DNA from 2 places in the Aedoeadaptatus acetigenes genome. Region 2 is predicted to be linked to the other one. Evidence: predicted binding sites of a transcription regulator. Region 2 holds the regulator's gene; the other holds the start of a gene.

Region 1 (3,419 bases), on a different contig from region 2:
TTCGCCGTGCAGGTGGCGGCCAGGCGAGTGAGGTAGTAGTAGGGGCTGTCTTTGTGGATGTTGTGTTCGTCCAGAACGTAGATCAGCTTCGGGAAGGCCGGCGTGACCTTCACCCCTTGTTTGTTTTTAATGCCGTCGATCCGTTGGCGAAGGATTTCTTCCGTAATAAGGGAGGCCTCGTAGGCGTATTCGCTTTCGGGATCGAAGTACATGAACAGGGTGACGAAGGGCGCTTGGCCGTTGGTGGTCATGAGGGTGTTGATTTGGTATTGAATGGTTTGTACGCCCGATTTAATTTCCCGCTTCGTGCGATTCCAGGCCACTTTTTCCGCCATGGCCATGTCGGCTTTTTCCATGCCGTAAATGTCCAGCTGCTCGGAAATGGAGGCGCTTAAGTATTTTTCGTAGCTTCGGCGCACATAGGGGGCCAAAATGCGGTCGATGCCGTTAATGGATTGGCCGCCGAATTGGCCGGAAGCTACTTGGGCGATGATTTGTGTCGTAATGGTGCAGGCCGTTTGGAAACTCTTCGGCGATTCGATCATCTTGCCGTTGACCACCGTGCCGTTTTTCAGCATGTCTTCCAGATTGATCAAACAGCAGTTGAACATGGGCTGAATGTAATAGTCCATGTCGTGGACGTGAATGGCGCCGGAGTCGTGGGCCGTGACGATGTCTGTGGGAAGAATCCGGCGGCGTGCGATGTCTTTGGAGACTTCCCCGGCGATGAGATCCCGTTGGGTGGAGACCACCACGGCGTTTTTATTGGAGTTTTCATCCATTAAATCCGCATCGGAATAGGTCAAAAGGCTTTCGATGGAGGAGTCGGTGGAGTTGTTTTCCCGCTTAAAGGATTGCACAGAACGGTAGGACTCGTAGGCCTTGGCCGTGGCGATGTTGTTTTTTTCGATTAATTTTTCGAAGACCCGCTTTTCTACCTGAAGCACGGTGGAAGACAGCTCTTCCCTTAAAATTTCTTCTTCGATTTCTTTCGCTACCATGTCCGCCTGATTTTCCACGAAATAGCCCGTGGGCGAGTGCATGGCCTTTTCGATGGCGACGACGATTTTCGATCCGTCGAAATCCACGGACTCGCCGTTGCGCTTAATAATCCTTAAATTGCTCATTCCATTCCTCCGAATAATACAAAATGTCTATTACTTAACCCCTGCGGGTGTTTCTTACGTTTCGCGGGCACTGTTGTCCCAAGCGAGACGATTATACTACATATGGGAGACAAAAGGAAGATGTTTGGGAAAATTATCTATATATAGTGTCTACTTGAGAATGCGAAAAGGGACGTGCAATTGCCTGAAACCCGACGGTTGGGAGAAATAATCCGCGGATATGGTTTACAAGTTTTAAAATTGTGGTATCATAATAGAGGAACTGGCACTCGACATACGCAAGTGCTAATATCATTTCAGGAGGCACATCATGACCATTAAACCATTAGGTGAACGTGTTGTAATTCAAAAAATAGAAAAAGAAAACGTCACGGCCAGCGGCCTCGTCTTGCCCGATACGGCAAAAGAGGAATCCAATGTGGCCACGGTCATCGCCGTGAGCGAGGAATTAAAAAATTCCGAAGACATTCACTGCGACGTCGTCGAAGGGGACAAAGTCATCTACAGTAAATACGCAGGCAGCGAAGTGGAAATGGACGGAGAAACCGTCATCGTCTTAAAATACCAAGACCTGTTGGCAAAATTAAACTAAGTAAAAGAAAGTAGGAGATATTATGGCAAAAGAATTAAAATTCAGCGCAGACGCCCGGGAAGGTCTCGTCGGCGGCATTAACAAATTAGCGGACACAGTGAAAGTCACCTTGGGGCCCAAGGGCAGAAATGTCGTATTAGATAAGGAATTCGGCGCTCCCCTCATTACCAACGACGGGGTGACCATCGCCCGTGAAATCGAATTGGAAGATCGCTTCGAAAACATGGGGGCACAACTGGTAAAAGAAGTCGCCACCAAGACCAACGACGTAGCCGGCGACGGCACCACCACCGCCACCCTGCTCGCCCAAGCCATTATTCGCGAAGGCTTAAAGAACCTGGCCGCAGGCGCCAATCCCATGGTCCTTCAAAAGGGCATTAAAAAGGCCGTGGACGCCATTGTGGAAGAATTAAAGAAATTCTCCGTCCCCGTGGATAATTCCGATGCCATCGCAAGTGTGGCCGCCATTTCCGCCGCCGACGAACGCATCGGCGAACTGATCGCCGAAGCCATGGAAAAAGTAGGCAAAGACGGCGTCATCACCGTGGAAGAAAGCCGCTCCATGGGCACCCAATTGGATGTCGTTGAAGGGATGCAATTCGACCGCGGCTACCTGAGCCCCTACATGGTCACCGATCCCGAAAAACGCGTCGCCGAATTGGACGATCCCTATATCTTAATTACGGATAAGAAGATCAGCAACATTCAAGACATTCTTCCCGTCTTGGAACAAGTGCTTCAAGAATCCCGCCCCGTCCTCTTAATCGCCGACGACATCGAAGGGGAAGCATTGGCAACCTTGGTGGTCAACAAACTTCGCGGCACCTTAAATGTGGTAGGCGTCAAGGCACCGGGCTACGGCGACAGAAGAAAAGACATGCTCCAAGACATCGCCATCTTAACCGGCGGCACGGTGATCACCGAAGACTTGGGCTTGGACATTAAAGAAGCCACCGTGGACATGCTGGGCCGTGCACAAAAAGTCCGCGTGGAAAAAGACAAGACCGTCATCGTCAGCGGCGCCGGCGAACGCAGCGCCATCGACGAACGCATCGGCCAAATTCGCGCCCAAGTGGAAGAAACGGAAAGCGAATTCGACCGGGAAAAATTACAAGAACGCCTGGCGAAACTCTCCGGCGGCGTGGCCGTCATCCAAGTGGGTGCGGCCACTGAAATCGAACTCAAAGAACGCAAGCTCCGCATCGAAGACGCCTTGGCAGCCACTCGCGCAGCCGTAGAAGAAGGCATCGTTCCCGGCGGCGGCGTGGTCCTCGTAGACTGCATCAGCTGCGTGGAAGCTTTGGCCGAAGCGGGCGAAGGCGACGAAAAGACCGGCATGATGATTATTCTCCGCGCACTGGAAGAGCCCCTTCGTCAAATCGCGGAAAACGCCGGTGCCGAAGGCTCCGTCATCGTGGAACACGTCAAGGGCGAAAAACCCGGCGTCGGCTACGATGCTTACAACGGCAAATACGTGAACATGATCGAAGAAGGCATCGTGGATCCCACGAAGGTTACGAGAAGCGCCCTGCAAAATGCAGCCAGCGTAGCCAGCATGCTGCTCACCACCGAAGCGGCCGTGGCCAATATTAAAGAAGACATGCCCGACCTCGGCGCAGCCGGCATGGGCGGCGGCATGGGCATGATGTAATCAATAAAATCTCAAAAATCCCTTTACCTGCGCGGTAAGGGGATTTTTT
Region 2 (3,419 bases):
GCTTTATGTCATGAAAGACGGAACTTTTATCAAAGAGTTTGATGCCGGAGAACTTAAGACTTCCGATTGCAAAGACTTCGGGCTTCGGACAATCGATTTTTCCGCACTTGTTCCGCACAACACGACAAAGACAGGTGAGCGTGTTTTTTCTGCGAAGGATGTTCATGTCTCTGTAGACAAAAACGAACTCATCTCGAATTTATCCTTTGACTTACATTCCGATGAAATCATGGGGATTGTCGGCACAAATGGTATCGGAAAAAGCAGTTTAGGTCGTGTTCTCTGCGGACTTGCCGGCAAGAAGCAAGATATTTCATGGGGAAAAACTCAGCGAGAACGGCTGAAGAATGCCTACTACATGATGCAGGATGCAGATTATCAGCTGTTTTTTGATACCGTAGAAAACGAGGCGCTCGCGAACGGCAAAAAAATAAGCGATGCTTATTTGGCAGAGGTCTCTTGGATCATTAAGCATATTGATCTTTGGAATAAACGCAGCGAGCATCCGCAAAACTTATCCGGCGGGCAAAAGCAAAGGCTGGCTCTCGCCAATGCTTTTTTGAGTGAAAAGCAAATTCTTATTTTGGATGAGCCGACCAGCGGTTTGGATTACATGCACATGGATAAAATCGCCGAGCTTATCTTTGAACTTGCCAAAGGTCGCCCGACAATGATTATTACACATGACATCGAACTATTACTGAAAGTCTGCCGGACGGTCCTTCTGATCAAACAAGATGGATATGAGAAATTTGATTTACAGACGGCAGAATATCATAAGCTCATTTCTTATTTTGAGCAGATGATGAAATAACGGCGGCTAAGAGCAAATCTCGCTGCCGTTTCTGAAGGTTATGCAGATATCTTCTTTGCTGAATGCCGTGATGTGATTTACGAGGGCGCAGAAGCTTTGTGCATTGAATGCTTGCAGAAGCGTATCTTGTTTTTGCAGCTGTTTCAGGCAAAATTTGACATCGGCTTTGGTCGCGTGCATCTTTTTGAGCTTTCCTTCGACCTTCGCTAAGGCCGCCTGTTTTTCATCGTAGAAGCGTTTCGGATCTTCATACTTTGCTTGGTACTCTCTCTGGTCTTGCGGAATGGCAGCATTTTGGCGGATAAGGTCTTCAATTATCTTGGCACAGATATCCATCTCGCTTTTTAACTTTGTTTTTTTGCATTCCAAAGCATGAGTATTATAAACGCTTCCGACAATTTCATGAAAGATTAAGAAGCATCCATGAAACATGGAAGCATGGTGCGTAGCGTCTTCCTATGAGAGAGAACAAAAATGACCACATCAGGGTAAAAGAATGCCCTGGTGTGGTCGTTTTGTTTTGAAATCACTTAAACCTGCCGCCGGCAATTAAAAAGTCCCGATCCGGCGAACATCAAAGCTTTAGATTATTTTACTAATTCCTGAATGGAGCCTTCGAAAGGAGAATCTTTTTTATTTTTAGCAATCGCCCTTGACAAGTGCTAAAACCGTGGTATACTTAAACCATAAGCGATTGGCACTCAATAAGCACAAGTGCTAATATGGAAAGGAGGTTATGTTGGACAAGAGAAAGACAGATATTTTAAACCTAATTATCGAGTCCTACATCGCCTCCCCGGTGCCCGTAGGCAGTCGCACCATTTCGAAATCCCCGACCCTCGCCGTATCCTCGGCGACCATACGGAACGAAATGAGCGATTTGGAAGCCTTGGGCCTTTTAGAAAAGCCCCACACTTCCGCCGGGCGCATTCCGTCCGAAGGCGCTTATCGATTTTATGTAGACGAATTGATTCCCGAGATCGATTCTCCGAAATCCCTCGTGACCCATTTCGAGGAGGCCATGCCCATGGAGCTCTACGGCTCTGAGGATTTTTATTCCACCGCCGTGGAAGCCCTGGCCGATCACACGGAAAACTTGGCGCTGATGATGGTGCCGAGAAAAAGCGATCGAAGGCTGAAGTATTTGGACTTAATTCCCGTGAACGACCACATGGTCATGCTACTCATCGTCGGCGACCGCGGTGTCGTCGTCAAACGCATGATCGACTTAGGTTTCGGCGTCGACGAAGAAGAGCTGCGCTACGTCGCAGGCGTCCTATCCGATGCCTTCGTGGGCACGCCCTTCGATGCCATCGACGGAGTGAAATTCGTTCTCTCCGGAGAACTCGTGCGCTACGAATCCTTCGTCCTTCAAATCACTGAGATCCTCTCCCGCGTCATCCACGCGGTGGAAGAGGTGGACGTGGTCATAAGCGGCGTGGGCCATTTGTTTCGCTACGAAGAATTTCAAGATCCGGGGCGCATGAAATCCATGCTGGATTACGTCCGGGACAAGGCGAATCTATTGCGGCTTTTTCATCCCCTGCCGAGCGACGAAGCCATTCGCTTTCGCATCGGCTCGGAGAACACGGAAAAGAGCATGCAGAACAACAGTTTAATTAGTCGTATCTATCCCATGAACGGCACGGATTGGGGCGCAATCGCCTTAATCGGTCCCGTGCGGATGAACTATAGAAAGTCGGCGAATTCCCTCATGGCATTTACCGACGCACTGTCGAGGCGACTTGGGAAAAGAACGTTGAGGTGAGAAGTGGTAGTAAATAATAACGACATGCCGAAGGACATGGATCCGACGGAAGAAGAAATGAAACAAACCGAAGAGACCGAAGCGACCGAAGCAACTGAAAATGAAGTGGCGGAAGATGCGTCGGAAAAAGACGAGCGCATCGCGGAGCTGGAAGAACGCTATCTGCGCCTGCAGGCGGATTACAGCAATTTCCGCCGGCGCAGCGGCGAAGAAAAGCAGCAAATGCATCTCTTGGGCATGGGAAAATTGGCCCTGGACATTCTGCCCATTCTGGACAATTTCGAACGGGCGCTGGCCACAGACGATGTGAAAGACGAAAAGTTTTACGAAGGCATGAAGATGATCGCCGATCAGTTCCGAGACGAACTGGCGAAAAACGACATCGTGGAAATCGACGCGCTGAACGCGCCCTTCGACCCGAATCTGCATCACGCCGTCATGATCGAAGAAAAAGAAGGCGTCGAAGCCGATGTGGTCATCGACGTTTTGCAAAAGGGCTACAAACTGAAAGACCGCGTCATTCGACCGGCCATGGTGAAGGTCTCAAAATAATATAGATTAACAAAGGTACACTTAGAAAACACGTACATTCAGGAGGAAATGAATATGGCAAAAATTATTGGTATTGACTTAGGTACAACGAACTCCGCCGTCGCAGTTATGGAAGGCGGCCAATCGACGATTATCCCCAACATCGAAGGCAACCGGACCACCCCGTCCATCGTGGCTTTCACCAAAGACGGCGAACGCCTCGTCGGCGAAACGGCGAAGCGCCAAGCCATTACGAACCCGGACAGAACCGTGGCATCCATTAAGCGCCACATGGGCAGCGATCAC

What was found. Region 2 encodes HrcA, which represses chaperone genes, less so after heat shock. Its sites were predicted from a motif close to ATTAGCACTCNATANTATNGAGTGCTAAT; they were not measured.
Region 1: OCV31_RS06845 (co-chaperone GroES) is a predicted target of HrcA. The motif match lies at 1,389-1,417, and genes of this name have one in related genera.

What each region holds. Positions count from the first base shown of each region.
Region 1 covers NZ_JAOQJD010000010.1:69,917-73,335, reverse strand. The annotation lists gene nrdD (anaerobic ribonucleoside-triphosphate reductase) at 1-1,127, opposite strand, end outside; gene OCV31_RS06845 (co-chaperone GroES) at 1,438-1,719, shown strand; gene groL (chaperonin GroEL) at 1,742-3,370, shown strand.
Region 2 covers NZ_JAOQJD010000014.1:32,473-35,891, forward strand. The annotation lists gene OCV31_RS08115 (ABC transporter ATP-binding protein) at 1-814, shown strand, start outside; gene OCV31_RS08120 (hypothetical protein) at 821-1,246, opposite strand; gene hrcA (heat-inducible transcriptional repressor HrcA) at 1,554-2,582, shown strand; gene grpE (nucleotide exchange factor GrpE) at 2,586-3,134, shown strand; gene dnaK (molecular chaperone DnaK) at 3,189-3,419, shown strand, end outside.